2 regions of the Rathayibacter sp. VKM Ac-2801 genome follow, and region 2 is predicted to be linked to the other one. Evidence: riboswitches for the same ligand, from Rfam matches in the RefSeq annotation. Region 2 holds a riboswitch; the other holds the start of a gene.

Region 1 (7,345 bases), 280 kb from region 2:
GCCGCCTCCCGGGCGTCTCCGCCCTCCTCGAACATCGCAGTGATGTGCGTGCGGAGGTGGTTCTCGACGATGAGCTTGTTGAGCGAGCCGAGCGACTTCTGGATCGCGAGGGACTGCGTGACGATGTCGACGCAGTAGTCCTCGTTCTCGATCATCCGCTCGAGGCCGCGCATCTGGCCGCCCAGGATCCGGGCACGGTGCAGCGAGCGCTTCTTGAGGTCCTCGATCACTCCTCCAGCCTACGCGCCGGTGGCGGTACCCGGGCGGGGTATCGGCGCCCGTACGATCGAGGGGTGAGCACCCGCAAGCCGTCCCGCGCGACCGCCGCCCGCTACCCCTCTCGGGACCGGGCCCGCATGGCGCTCGCGCCCGGGATCCTCGGCGCGATCGTGCTGCTGGCCGGGCTCGCCCTCGTCGGCTCCGATGCCTACGACTTCATCCGCTACCCGGTCGCGATCCTCGCGGCGGTCATCGGCTGGTTCGCGATCCAGGCGCGCGCGCTCCTCTGGCTCATCGGGCTCGTGCCGGTGCTCGTCCTGTGGAACCCGGTTCTGCCGTTCGCGTTCCCGGACGCGATCTGGTCCTCACTGAGCCTCGCCGCGGTCGGCGTCTTCGTGGCGGCGGGCCTCGTCATCCGCGTGCCGACCCCGGAGTGAGGACGAGCGCGACCGACCGCGCGGCGGAGCGCTGTCGGGACCGCGCCGAGGAGTAGACTCGCTGTGCATCCGCACGCCGGGGATGCTGCGACCGGGTCCCAGACCCGTTGCTCGGAGCTCCCGACGGCCACCGGATGCACCGACGCCCGACGCCTCCCCGGAGGCGATCCGGCGGATGCACGGCGACGGCAGCGCGCGGGAACCCCTCCTCCGCCCCCCGTCACACATCGAGGAGGAGCATGGCTCGCAGCGGCCAGCGTCAGTCCGGTCAGACGCGACGAGCGTCGAACGCCGCCGGGAGCCGACCCCGATCGCGCTCGCGCGGCGTGGACAACGCGGGGATCATCCCGATCCTCGCCCGCCGCGTCCGCGAGGTGGAGGCGAAGGCCCAGACCGGCAAGGTCGGGCCGACCAACCGGACGAAGTTCCTGGTGATCGCCCTCCTGATGCGCGAGGAGCGCAAGCGGGTCAAGGTCGATCCCTCGCTCAGCGACGCGCAGCGCGCCGAGGAGATGAAGCGCCTCGACGGCATCGCCACGATCCTGGCCAAGACGGCCGCCCGCGACACCAGCCTGATCGCGCTGCTCGAGTCCGAGGCGGGCGTCACGGCGGCCGCGCAGAAGCTGCGCCGGGACTGGCTGCTCGAGGCGGGCGCTGAGCTCAGCCCCGACGAGCTCCTGATCGTGACCGAGCCGGAGCCCAAGCCCGAGGTGCCGGTCAACCAGGTCGTGCCGCAGTCGGTGCGCGCCCGCCAGCTGGCGAACCCCTTCCTCCCGCCGGACTTCTCGATCGCCGAGGCCTCGGCTCCGGCGCCGCGCCGCAGACTCGACGACTGGGAGCTGCTCGGGCCGCTCTTCAAGGCGTTCGAGTACGGAGCGGGCGGACGGGCCGCGAGCATGGAGCTCCCGGAGCCGCCGAAGCTCGACCGGGTCTCGCCGCGCGGCCGTGAGCTGATGCCGCACCAGGCGCGCTTCATCGAGAGCGCCCGCGAGGGCCACCGCAGCTTCCTGCTCGCCGACGAGCCGGGTCTGGGCAAGACCGCGCAGAGCCTCCTCGCCGCCTCGGTGGTCGGGGCGTACCCGCTGCTCGCGGTGGTGCCGAACGTCGTCAAGATGAACTGGGCGCGCGAGGTCGAGCACTGGACGCCGCAGCGGCGCGCCACGGTCATCCACGGAGACGGCGGCACGCTCGACGCGTTCGCCGACGTGGTCATCGTCAACTACGACATCCTCGACCGGCACATCGGCTGGCTCGGGAGCCTGGGCTTCCGCGGCATGGTCGTCGACGAGGCGCACTTCATCAAGAACCTCCGCTCGCAGCGCTCGCAGAGCGTGCTCGCGCTCGCGTCGAGGATCCGCGAGACCACGCCGGGGCACGATCCGCTGATGATCGCGCTGACCGGTACCCCGCTGATCAACGACGTCGACGACTTCCGCGCCATCTGGCGTTTCCTCGGCTGGATCGACGAGTCCAAGCCGGGGCCGGAGCTGATGGGCCGCCTCGAGGAGACGGGCCTCACTCCCGCCGACACGGGCTTCTACCCGGAGGCGCGCGAGGCCGTGATCGACCTCGGCATCGTCCGGCGCAAGAAGATCGACGTCGCCGCCGACCTGCCCTCGAAGCGGATCGTCGACCTGCCCGTCGAGCTGGACGACGACCTGGGCCGCTCCATCCAGAAGGCGGAGCGCGAGCTCGGCGCCCGGATGCTGCAGCGCTTCACGGCGGTCACCGCCTCGATCACGCACGAGCTCGCCGACGACGAGCGCGAGCGGTTCATCCGCATCGTGGCGCAGAGCGAGCTCGAGGAGTCGAAGTCGGCCAAGACCGGCGAGAACGTCTTCACCATGGTGCGCCGGATCGGCCAGGCCAAGGCGGCGCTGGCCGCCGACTACGCCTCGCAGCTGGCCCGCTCGGTGGGCAAGGTCGTCTTCTTCGCCAAGCACATCGACGTGATGGACCAGGCGGAGGACACCTTCGAGAAGCGGGAGCTGACGTCCGTCTCCATCCGCGGCGACCAGACCGCGGCGTTCCGCCAGACGCAGATCGACGCCTTCAACGAGGACCCCGACGTCTCGGTCGCCGTCTGCTCGCTCACCGCCGCGGGCGTCGGCGTGAACCTGCAGGCCTCCTCCAACGTGGTGCTCGCGGAGCTGTCGTGGACCTCCGCCGAGCAGACGCAGGCGATCGACCGCGTGCACCGCATCGGCCAGGAGGAGCCGGTGACGGCGTGGCGGATCATCGCGGCGCACACGATCGACGCGAAGATCGCGGAGCTCATCGACGCCAAGGCCGGCCTCGCCGCCCGCGCGCTCGACGGCGCGGACGCCGAGACGGCCTCGGCCGACACGGTGCAGCTGGACGCCCTCATGCACGTCCTGCGCGAGGCGATCGGCTGAGCACGTCCGCCCGGACCGGCTGAGTGCGCTCAGCCGGTCCGCGCGAGGGGTGCGGCGAAGAAGTCCCTCTCGAACAGGCTGGACCGCAGGAACGCGTCCCTCATCGCGACGCGCTCCCTCGGCGAGGCGTCCTGCGCGGCCTGCTCCGTGATCGCGATCGCCCGCTCGGTGGCGGTCGCGAAGACCGGGTCGCCGTAGGTGAGCAGCCAGTCCGCGTAGGGGTGCTCGGGGTGCCCCGAGGCGGCGAGGCGCGATCCGACGTCGGCGTAGAGCCAGAAGCAGGGCAGCAGGGCGGCGACGATCTCGCCGTAGCCGCCGTGCGACGCGACCGCGAGCAGATGATCGGTGTAGCCGCGGGTCGCGGGTGCGGGTGCCGACTCACGGGTCCCGAGCCGGTCGCGGTGCAGCTGCGCCTCCGCGGCGAGGGCGGACGCCGAGCCCTCGGCCCAGAAGACCTGCTCGGCGGTGGTCGGCGCACGCTGCGCCGCCACGGCCAGGACGCGGGCGTACTCGGTCAGGTAGAGAGCGTCCTGCTCGAGGTACCACTCGAAGTCCTCGCGCCCGAGGGAGCCGTCGCCGAGCGCGCGCACGAACGGGAGCGCGTCGATCTCGTCGCGGAGCGTCCGCGTCCGCTCCCACACGTCCGCGCAGAACGCCGGGGGACGGAGCCGGTGGAAGTGGTCGATCGGGCCGTTGCCGGTACCGACCTCGAGAGCGTCGGCGGCGCGCAGGGCGCCGGTCAGCCACTCCTTGGCCTCTGTCAGCGCCTCGACCAGGGCGTCGGAGGAGGCGTCTTGGCCGGCCAGGAGCGTCGCCATCGCGGACGAGAGCGAGCAGCCGGTGCCGTGCGTGTTCGAGGTGGCGACGCGCTCGCCCGGGACCTCGCGCACGAGGCCGTCGGGGGTGACGATCGCGTCCGGGGTGGCGGGGCCGGCGAGGTGGCCGCCCTTCACCAGCACGGCGGCGTCGAGGGCCCGGGCGAGCGCCGCTCCCTGCGCGAGCGCGGCCGGCCAGTCGGAGGCGGTCGGCTCTCCGGCGAGCACGCCCAGCTCGGGGAGGTTCGGCGTCACCAGGTCGGCTCGGCGGAGCAGGTCGCGCACGGCGTCCTCGGCCTCGGGAGCGAGCAGCCGGTGCCCGCTGGTCGCGACCATCACCGGATCCACGACCACGACCGGCGGCCGGGCCTCGTCGAGCCACTCGGCGACGACTCCGGCGTACTCGGCCGTGGCGAGCATCCCGATCTTCACCGCGTCGATCGTGACGTCGTCGCTCACCGCGTCGAGCTGCTCGCGGAGGAACGAGGCAGGCGGCAGGTGCACGGAGCGGACGCCGCGGGTGTTCTGCGCGACGAGCGCGGTGACGACCGCCATGCCGTAGCCGCCGAGCGCGCCGATCGACTTGAGGTCGGCCTGGACGCCGGCACCGCCGGTCGGATCGGTGCCGGCGATGCTGAGGACCCGGGGGATGCGGGCGCCGGCGGTCACCGGTCCCACTCCGCTCGCATCAGGCGGGCGGCCGCCGCGGGGTCGGCGGCCGTGCAGATCGCCGACACGACCGCGAGTCCGGCCGCGCCGGCCAGGCGGAGCGGGCCGGCGTCCGCGGCTCCGACTCCGCCGATGGCGACGCAGGGCAGCGCCGTGGCCGCGGCGAGGGCGGCGAACCCGTCCACACCGAGGGGAGCGGGGTGGTCGGGCTTGGTCGCGGTGGGCCGGATGACGCCGACGCCGAGGTAGTCGACAGTCCCCGCGGGCAGGGCCCGGACGGCGGCGAGGTGCTCGGGGGTGTTCGCGGTGAGCCCGATCACCGCGTCGGGCCCGAGCAGCGAGCGGGCGGCGGTGACGGGCAGGTCGGACTGCCCGAGGTGGACGCCGTGGACGCGGGCGCCCGAGAGGCGGGCGGCGAGGGCGACGTCGACGCGGTCGTCGACCAGCAGGGTCGTGCGTTCGTCGAGGACGGCGGCGACGGCCCGGGTCAGAGCGACGAGCTCGGCGGCCGAGGCGTCGTGATCGCGGATCTGCACGGTCGTGACTCCGCCTCGGACAGCTGCGGCGACCACGGCGGGCACGCCGCGCGGGCCGCACTGGGCGGTGTCGGTGACGAGGTAGAGGGAGAGGTCGAGGCTCATGCGATCCGCGCTCCGGACTCGGCGTCGGCCGGCTGGAGGGCAGCGAGGGCGTCGAGGAGGCCGACCGCGAAGGATCCGGGACCGCTGCTCGCGACTGCGGCCCGCTCGGCGGCGAGTCCCCAGACCGCGGAGGCGCTGACGGCCGCGTCCAGCGGGCGGGCGCCCGCGCCGAGGAACGCCGCCATCACGGCGCCGAGTGCGCATCCGCCGCCGGTCACGCGGGTCAGCAGCGCGTGGCCACCCGTGACCCGGACGACCCGCTCGCCGTCGGTGACGAGGTCGACCGCTCCCGAGACGGCGACCACGCCGCCCGTGCGGCGGGCGAGGACGCGGGCGGAGTCGAGCGCCTGCTCGGCGGTGTCGACGGCGTCCACGCCGCGGCCGCCCGCACCGGCACCCGCCAGGGCGAGGATCTCGGAGGCGTTGCCGCGGATGATCGCGGGCCGCGCCTCGAGCAGCTCCACCGCGAGAGCTGTGCGCACGGGCAGCGGGCCGACGGCGACCGGATCGAGCACCCACGGAGTGCCGGCGCGTCCGGCCGCGGCGACCGCCTCGCGAGCACCCTCGCGCTGCTCCGCTCCGGGGGTGCCGAGGTTGACGAGCACGGCGGAGGCGAGGCCCGCGAAGACGCCCGCCTCGCCGGGCAGGTCGCACATCGCCGGGCTGGCGCCGAGGGCCAGCAGGCTGTTCGCGGTGAAGCCGGTGACGACCGCGTTCGTGATGCACTGCACCAGGGGCCCGGCAGCGCGGAGCTCGGCGAGATCGCGGCCCACGGACGCCGGGTCGGGCGCCGTGTCGGAGGGGAGGGTCGGGTGGACAGGCGTGCGAATGCTCATTCGCGACATCCCTTCGCTAGTACGAACTAGATCAGGTTCAACGGGTCTTCTCTCAGCCCTGGCGGGCACCCCGTGTCACTGCGCACGACCCTAGCAGCGGGCGCGGGCGCACTCGCCCGCGCGTTCGAGTGGAGGGAGCGGGCGCGGGGCCTCGTCTCCCCGGAGCCCCGTCGTGATCGTTCAGCCGGTGAGGATCGTCGAGTCCCCGCGCGGCCCCACCGCCACGCGGAGGCCGATCGGCAGCCGCTCGCGCATCGCGTCGACGTGGCTGATCAGGCCGATCGTCCGGCCGCCCGACCGCAGCTCGTCGAGCGTGCTGAGCGCCGTCTCGAGCGTCTCGGCGTCGAGCGAGCCGAAGCCCTCGTCGATGAACATGGTCTCGAGCGAGATGCCGCCGGACTGCGCCGTCACCACGTCGGCGAGGCCGAGGGCGAGGGCGAGCGAGGCGAGGAACGTCTCGCCGCCGGAGAGCGAGGCGGGCTGGCGACGGACGCCGGTGAAGGCGTCGAGCACGTCGATCCCGAGGCCGGAGGCGGCGCCGCGGTAGGCGAGCGAGTCGTCGTGGGCGAGCGCGTAGCGGCCGCTGGTCATCGCGTCGAGGCGGAGGTTCGCCGCGGTCACGATCTCCTCCAGGCGACCGGCGAGGGCGAAGGCCTCGAGGTCCATCCGCCGCGTGTTCTGCCCGCGGCCGGAGACGGTCTCGGCCAGCGCGCGCAGCTCCTCGTGGCGGCGGAGGCGCTCGTCGAGCACGGCGAGGCGACCGGCGGCCGTCGCGGCGAGCTCGGCCAGGCGCTCGGAGCGGTGCTCGAGCACGGAGAGGCCGGCCCGCGCCTCGTCGCGACGGGCGGAGGCCTCGCGCGAGCGCTCCTCTGCGCCGGCGACGTCGACGGCCACAGCGGGCAGCTCGCGGAGCTCCGGGTCGGCGAGCACCGCCTCCGTCGCGCTCCGCCGCCGCTCGTGCTCGGCGACGACGGCCTCGGCCCGCGCCCGGTCCCCGCTCGCCAGCGCGGCCGACTCGGCCTCCTCGGCGGTCGCGAAGCCGCGCTCGGCGAGCACCTCGGCGAGCTCCTCCCGGGTGGCGGCGGCGGCCTCGGACCGCGAGACGGCCGCCTCCTCGGCCTCGACCAGGGCGACGGCCCGGCGGCGCTGAGCGCTCAGCTGCTTGACCCGCGAGGCGACGCTCGTCGCGCCGTCGCGGGAGGCCTCGACGCGCTCCCGCAGCACCCGCAGCGCTTCGGCGGCGAGGCCGGACTCGTCGGCGCGGGCCCGGTGCTCCTCGCGAGCGGCGTCCCGTCCGGTCGTGAGAGCGTCGATCCGGGTGCGCAGCCGGGT
Region 2 (7,345 bases):
GGCGCGGCGTAGAGGCCGCTCGCTCGCAGGGTCTCCTCCTGGGGTGCGAAGAGCTCCCACACCGCTGCGACGAGCTCCTCGTCGAGCCGCTCATCGCTGCCGGTGGCGCGGGCCAGGTCCCAGGCGTGGACGGTCAGGTCGGCCGTCTGCTCCTGCACCAGCTCGACGACGCTGACGGTGTCGCGCCCCAGCTGCACGGTGGCGACAGGGTCGACAGTGCGGACCGCGATGCGCAGGCGGTCGGTCACGCGGCGCCACTCGCTCCGCAGATCAGTGGCGACGGACTCGAGGCGCAGTGACGACTCGTCGCCGCCCGAGAGGAGCGTGTGCGCGCGCTGCTGCTCGCGGACGACGTGCAGCACCAGCGCGCGCGTGTCCCACTCGGTGTCGGGCGTGGAAGCGGACCAGTCCTCGACGGCGCTCAGCCGGAGCTCGAAGGCGCGGTGGGCGCGGTCCTGCAGATCGAGCCAGCGGCTCATCTCGGCGCCGGCGCCGGTCTCGGTGGCGGTGGGGGAGTCGGGCTGCTCGTGCGTCATGGTCTCTCCGGAGCGTCGTGGTGCTCGGGTCAACCGCGAGGCGTCGGCGCTCATTCCCGGCCGGCCCGGGCGCAGCGGTCGAGCGGCCGATGTCGGTGGTGCGTGCGACCATGTCTGAGGCGCGGGCGAGCAGGACGGAGCGGCGTGAGCGAGCAGGACGGCACCGCATGAGCAAGCAGGACGGCACCGGGCGGCAGGTCACGACCGAGCCCTTCGACGACCCGCGCGCGAGCATCATGCACATCGACATGGACGCGTTCTTCGCCTCCGTCGAGCTGCTCGACCGGCCGGATCTGCGCGGGAGGCCGGTCATCGTCGGCCACCACGGAGCGCGCTCCGTCGTCACGGCGGCGACCTACGAGGCGCGCCGCTACGGCGTCAACTCGGCGATGCCGATGGCGGTCGCCCTCCGCCGCTGCCCGCAGGCCGTGGTCCTCGAGCCGCACATGGAGCGCTACCGCGAGGCCTCCCGCCGCGTGATGGCGATCTTCGACTCCTTCACGCCGCTGGTCGAGCGCCTGAGTATCGACGAGGCGTTCCTCGACGTCGCGGGGGCCCGCCGCATCTCCGGCTCCCCGTTCGCGATCGGCACCGAGATCCGCCGCCGGGTGCACGCCGAGCTCGGGCTGACCTGCTCGGTCGGGATCGCCAGCACCAAGTTCGTCGCCAAGCTCGCCTCGGGCCGCTCCAAGCCCGACGGCCTGCTGGTCGTCCCGGCCGACGGCGTCCGCGAGTTCCTCGATCCGCTGCCCGTGAGCGCGCTGTGGGGAGTCGGCGCGAGCACGGAGGAGGCTCTCGTCCGCCGCGGTCTGCGCACCGTCGCCGACGTCGCGACCACCCCGCTGCCGTCGCTCGTGTCCGCCCTCGGCGAGGCGACCGGGCGGCGCCTGCACGCCCTGGCGAACGGGGCGGATCCGCGGCCGGTCGACACCCGTCAGGTCGAGAAGAGCGCCGGGCACGAGATCACGTTCGCCGACGACGTGGCCGATCCCGAGCTCGTCCGCCGCGAGCTGCTGCGGCTCTGCGACAAGGTCGCCGTGCGGATGCGCCGCTCGGGAGTGCGCTGCCGCACCGTCGCGGTGAAGGTCCGCTTCGGCGACTTCAGCACCCTCACCCGCTCCCGCACGCTCGTCGAGGCGACGGACGTGGCCCGCGTCCTCTACGAGGCCTCCTCCGCGCTGCTCGAGGCGGCCAACCCGATGCGGCGGCCCGTGCGGCTGATCGGCGTGCGCGGCGAGCAGCTGGTCGAGGGCGACGACGTCGCCTTCTCCCTCTGGAGCGACTCCGACGACTGGCGCGACGCGGAGCTCGCGGTCGACGGAGTGGCCGCCCGCTTCGGCTCCGGGGCCGTGCGCCCCGCCTCGCTCCTGTCCCGGTCTGCTCCCGAGTCGGCCAAGGGGATCGACCTCAGCGACACGCTCGCTACGCGGAACCGATCGTCAGACTGATCGGGCGGTGGTCCGAGCCGTTCGGCGGCAGGACCGCGACGGTCGCGGCGGCGACGCCGTCGGCGAGCGCGTGGTCGAGCGAGACGAGCGGCAGCAGCGACGGCCAGGTCGCCGGGAAGCCGACTCCGCCGGTGCGGACGAGGCCCGCCTCCGCCAGCACCGGAGCGAACAGGTGGTCGTCCGTCGGCGTGTTGAAATCGCCGATGACCAGCGTCCGCTCCGACTCGTCGTCGCGGAGGGCGGTGGCCAGGTTCGAGAGCATGGTGTCCCGCTCCTCGTGGTCGCCCGGCCGGAACGAGGCCAGGTGCACCACGAACAAACGCGCGCTGCCGACCGGTGTGTCGACGTCGACGGCGAGCGCGCGCTCCCAGCCCAGACCGAGGTCGAGCGGCTCCTGGGCGGTCAGCTCGGTGCGGCTCCAGACGCCGACGGTGCTCGAGACGGACGAGTACGGGTACTCGTCGGCCAGCTCGGCGTCGACCGCGTCCACGGCGGCTCCGTCGAGCTCCTGCAGCGCGATCACGTCGGGGCCGCGGGCGGCGAGCGAGGCGGCGAGCTCACCCGCGTCGCCGCTGGTCTCGATGTTCTGACTGACGACGGTGAACGAACCGGAGCGCACGGCGGGTGCCGGCAGCGCGACCGGCAGCACCAGCACGCCGTAGACCATCGCCAGCACGGTGACCGCGGCCGCCGTCCGGCGCGACCGGAGGGCCACCGCGGCCGCGATGAGGAGCAGCACGAGCAGCCCGGTCCACGGGATCCCGACCTCGAGGACCGACAGCCAGCCGATCGGATCGGGCAGCGCACGGTGGAAGGCGAGGAAGGCGGCGAGCACGAGGCTCGCGACCGCCACCACGGCCGAGCGCACGGGGCGGCGGCGGGTGCGGGCGGACATCCGTCGATCATGACAGCAGGTCCCCGGAGGTCCATGGACGAGTCCTGTGCGCCCCGGCGGGCCGCTTGTCGCCGCGGAGAGCCGCGGAGTACCGTCGCACCATGCCCAACATCGCAGTCTCCCTGGCCGACACCGTCACCACCGCGGGTACCGCGACGATCTACGGCGAGCCCGTCACCGTCGACGGCGTCTCGCTCGTCCCCGTCGCCCTCCGCTGGTTCGGCTTCGGCGGAGGCAGCGGCTCCGAGGACGGCCAGGAGGGCGGCGGCGGAGGCGGCGGCGCCACGGTCATCCCGATCGGCGCTTACATCAAGGACGACCTCGGCCTGCGGTTCCAGCCGAACGTGATCTCGGTCCTCGCCGTCGGCATCCCCTTCGTGTGGGTGACCGGCAAGGCCCTCGCGCGCATCATCCGCGCCCTCAAGAAGTAGTCGGAGCGGCCCCGCGTCAGCTGGCGCGCTGCTGGCGCGCGGGGTACCACTTCTTCTTCGTCCGGCCGAAGCCGACGATCAGCCGCTCGGCGTCGTCCGGCCGACGGGGGTCGTAGATCACCGCGGCCGGCTCGCCGGCCATCCACGCGTCCCCGCGCTTCAGCGGGTACTTCTGCGCGCGCTTCTCCACACCCTCCGCGGTCCGGTAGACGACCAGGAGCCGACCCAGATCCCGCGCCGAATCGCGGTCGCCGCGCGACGGATCCGGCCCGACGACGCGCGCCGGCACCCGCGTGCCGTAGCTGAGCAGCTCGCGCCGGATCCGCGCACGGCGCTGCCAGAGCAGGGCCTGCAGCAGGACGATCAGCAGCACGGCCAGGACGACGACCACCGACCACGACATGACGTCTATGATTGCCGACGAACACGGGAGTCCGGTGCACCGGGCTGAGAGGAAGGCAGCAGCCTTCGACCGTCGAACCTGATCTGGGTCATGCCAGCGAAGGAACGTTTCGATCTCCTCTTACCAACCCGTGCCCTCCATTCGCTTCCACGAAAGGGCACGTCAGTGCAGAACACGAACGCGCAGAACACGAACGCGCAGAACACGAACGCGCAGAACACGAACGCGCAGAACACGAACGCGCAGAATCCCACCTCCTCCGCCCCGGCCCGGCGCGATCTGCGCTGGCGGGTCGTCGACATCGTGGTGGCGAGCGTCGTCGCCGTCGCGAGCGGGATCGTCTTCTGGGCCTGGGGCCTGGCGACGAACGTCCTCGGCCTCGCCTTCGAGTTCCTGCCGGGGCTCGGCGGTCTCCTCGGCGGCGGCTGGCTCTTCGCCGGCGTCCTCGGCGGCCTGATCATCCGCAAGCCCGGAGCGGCGCTCTACACCGAGCTGGTCGCCGCGGCCGTCTCGGCTCTGATCGGCACTCAGTGGGGCTTCACCGTGCTGATCTCCGGACTCGTGCAGGGACTCGGCGCCGAGATCGTCCTGGCGCTCTTCCTCTACCGCAGCGGCCGTCCGCTCGTCGCGATGCTGGCCGGCGCCGGTGCGGGGCTGGCCCTCGCGATCAACGACCTGCTGTCGTACTACGCCGTCAACGACGCGCTCTTCAAGACCGTCTACGTCGCCTCCTCGATCGTCTCGGGCGCGCTCCTGGCCGGGCTGCTGTCCTGGTTCGCGGTGCGGGGGCTCGCGGCCTCCGGAGCGCTGGACCGCTTCGCCTCGGGGCGCGAGGGCCGAACGGTCGAGGGAGTCGGCGCGGGCGCTCGATGAGCGGCGCCTCCGTCCGGGCGAGGGGCTGGAGCTGGCGGCACGCGGGACGCTCCCGCGACGCCCTCTCCGGCCTCGATCTCGCGCTGGAGCCGGGGGAGCGCGTGCTGCTCCTCGGCCCCTCCGGCGCGGGCAAGAGCACGCTGCTGCACGCCCTGGCCGGCGTCCTCGGCGGGGAGGAGGACGGCTCCGCGGCCGGGGAGCTCGAGATCGACGGAGCGGCACCGCTCACCCGGCGCGGTGTCGCGGGGCTCGTGCTGCAGGATCCGGACACCCAGGCGGTCCTCGCGCGGGTCGGCGACGACGTCGCCTTCGCCTGCGAGAACCTCGGCGTGGCGCGCGAGGAGATCCCCGCGCGCGTGCGGGAGGCGCTCGACGACGTCGGTCTCGACGTGCCGCTCGACCACTCCACCTCGGCGCTCTCGGGCGGGCAGAAGCAGCGGCTCGCCCTGGCGGGAGTCCTCGCCATGCGTCCGCGGCTCCTGCTCCTCGACGAGCCCACCGCCAACCTCGACCCGGACGGCGTCCGCGAGGTGCGGGCGGCGGTCGAGCGCACGGCCGCCCGCACGGGAGCGACGCTGATCGTCGTCGAGCACCGGGTCGACGTCTGGGTCGGCCTCGTCGACCGGGTCGTGGTGCTCGGGAGGGACGGCGCGGTCGTCGCCGACGGCGCTCCGGCGGAGGTCCTCGACCGGGCGCACGACGTGCTCCGCGCCTCCGGCGTCTGGCTGCCGGGTGACACCCCCGCACGGCGCGCAGCGAGCGCGCTGCCGTCGCCCGCCGCCCTGAGCGCGCACGACCTCGCCATCGGCCGGCCCGTCCTCGGGCGGCGCCGCTCGAGTGTCGTGGCCTCCGGGCTCGACCTCGCCGTCGACTCCGCGCGGGCCACGGCCGTGCTGGGACCCAACGGCGCGGGGAAGTCGACCCTCGCGCTCACTCTGGCCGGCCTCCTGGCGCCGGTATCAGGGCGGGTGACCGCCTCCGAGTCGCTCCGCGCCGGTGCGGGCCCCGAGCCGATCCGCTGGACCTCGGCTCAGCTCGCCGGACGGATCGCGATGGTGTTCCAGGAGCCGGAGCACCAGTTCCTCACCGCCCGCGTCCGCGCCGAGCTCGCGCTGGGCGCCCGCGACGAGGCGGAGCGGAGGCGGGCGGAGGACCTCCTGGAGCGTCTCGGCCTCGCGCACCTCGCCGACGCCAACCCGTTCACCCTCTCCGGAGGCGAGAAGCGGCGCCTGGCTGTCGCGTCCGCCCTGACCCGATCGCCGTCCGTGCTCGTCCTCGACGAGCCGACGTTCGGGCAGGACCGCCTGACCTGGGAGGTGCTCGTCGACCTCCTCGCCGAGCAGCGCGACGAGGGAACGGCGGTGCTCGCCGTCACCCACGACGGGGCGCTGGTCGCCGCTCTCGCCGACTCGGTCGTCACCCTCGGCGCCCGTGAGGCGGTGTCGGGATGACGCTCCTCGACTCCGTTCCCGCGCGCAGCCGGATCGCCCGGGCCAACCCGGTCGCCAAGCTCCTCGCCAGCCTGGTGATCGCGTTCGCGCTCCTCCTCACGGTCGACGCGGTCTCCGCAGCGACGGCGCTGGTGCTCGAACTGCTGGTGCTGCCCTTCGCGGGGCTCCGGGCGGGAGAGCTCGTCCGCCGGACAGCGCCCGTCTGGATCGCGGCTCCGCTCGCCGGGCTCTCGACGGTCCTCTACGGGCGCGACAGCGGTGCCGTCTACGCGGAGTTCCTCATCGTCTCGGTCACGGAGGGATCGGTCGCCCTCGGGCTGGCCATCGCGCTGCGCGTCCTGGCGATCGGACTGCCGAGCGTTGTGCTGATCGCCACCACCGACCCGACCGACCTGGCGGACGGCCTCGCGCAGATCCTGCGCCTGCCCTCGCGCTTCGTGCTCGGCGCTCTCGCCGGCATGCGGCTCGTCGGGCTGCTCGTCGACGACTGGCGCACGCTCTCGATGGCCCGCCGGGCCCGCGGGGTCGCCGACGGCCGCGGGCCGGTCGAGGTGCTCCGCAGCCTCGCCTCCCGCACGTTCTCGCTGCTCGTGCTGGCCATCCGCCGGGGGAGCAGGCTCGCGACGGCGATGGAGGCGAAGGGCTTCGGCTCCGGTATCCCGCGCACGTGGGCGCGGCAGTCCCGCCTCGGAGCCGGCGACCTGCTGCTGCTCGCGGGCGGAGTGCTCATCGCGGCCGTCGCCGTGACGGCCTCCGTCGCCACCGGCTCCTGGAGCTTCGTCCTGCATGGCTGAGCGGGTCCTGCCGCTCACGGACAGGACGGCGCGCGACCTCGCCCGCTCCGTGATCGCGCGGCGGCGTCGGACGGTGCTGCTGGACGGACCGAGCGGCTCCGGCAAGTCGACGTTCGCGCGCGCGCTGGTCGAGCACCTCCGTCTCGCGCCGCCGGCACCGTCCGTCGCGCTCGTGCGGATGGACGACCTCTACCCCGGCTGGACGGGCCTGGGCCGGGCGTCGCGGGAGACGGCCGGGACCCTCGTCCGCCCCCACGGCCTCGGCCTCACGGCGCACTGGCGGCCCTGGAACTGGGCCGCGGGGACGACGGCCGGTCGCCGCGTCGTCCGCGAGACCCTCCTGGTGCTGGAGGGCTGCGGGTCGGCCGGCGCCGCCGCCCGCCGTCACGCCGATCTGGTGGTCTGGCTCGAGGCGGACGACGAGGTGCGGCGCACGCGCGCGCTCGACCGCGACGGCGAGCTCTTCGCTCCGCACTGGGACGCCTGGGATCGCGACTTCCGCTCCTACTGCGCG

What was found. A riboswitch is a leader RNA that binds a small molecule or an ion and turns the genes downstream of it on or off. The one in region 2 is predicted to bind thiamine pyrophosphate.
Positions count from the first base shown of each region.
Region 1: it holds a riboswitch for thiamine pyrophosphate, as region 2 does, so the genes downstream of both, thiM (hydroxyethylthiazole kinase) here and GSU45_RS08700 (ECF transporter S component) in region 2, are expected to answer to the same signal.

Region 1 is NZ_CP047183.1:2,163,752-2,171,096, reverse strand. Features, by position in the region: gene GSU45_RS10010 (metal-sensitive transcriptional regulator) at 1-230, opposite strand, end outside; gene GSU45_RS10005 (DUF6804 family protein) at 294-656, shown strand; gene GSU45_RS10000 (DEAD/DEAH box helicase) at 896-3,052, shown strand; gene thiD (bifunctional hydroxymethylpyrimidine kinase/phosphomethylpyrimidine kinase) at 3,082-4,536, opposite strand; gene thiE (thiamine phosphate synthase) at 4,533-5,177, opposite strand; gene thiM (hydroxyethylthiazole kinase) at 5,174-6,013, opposite strand; TPP riboswitch at 6,005-6,096, opposite strand; gene GSU45_RS09980 (AAA family ATPase) at 6,194-7,345, opposite strand, start outside.
Region 2 is NZ_CP047183.1:1,887,767-1,895,111, reverse strand. Features, by position in the region: gene GSU45_RS08725 (TIGR03086 family metal-binding protein) at 1-536, opposite strand, end outside; gene dinB (DNA polymerase IV) at 704-1,984, shown strand; gene GSU45_RS08715 (endonuclease/exonuclease/phosphatase family protein) at 1,959-2,879, opposite strand; gene GSU45_RS08710 (hypothetical protein) at 2,981-3,310, shown strand; gene GSU45_RS08705 (DUF3592 domain-containing protein) at 3,327-3,713, opposite strand; TPP riboswitch at 3,728-3,835, shown strand; gene GSU45_RS08700 (ECF transporter S component) at 3,993-4,586, shown strand; gene GSU45_RS08695 (ATP-binding cassette domain-containing protein) at 4,583-6,037, shown strand; gene GSU45_RS08690 (energy-coupling factor transporter transmembrane component T) at 6,034-6,831, shown strand; gene GSU45_RS08685 (ATP-binding protein) at 6,824-7,345, shown strand, end outside.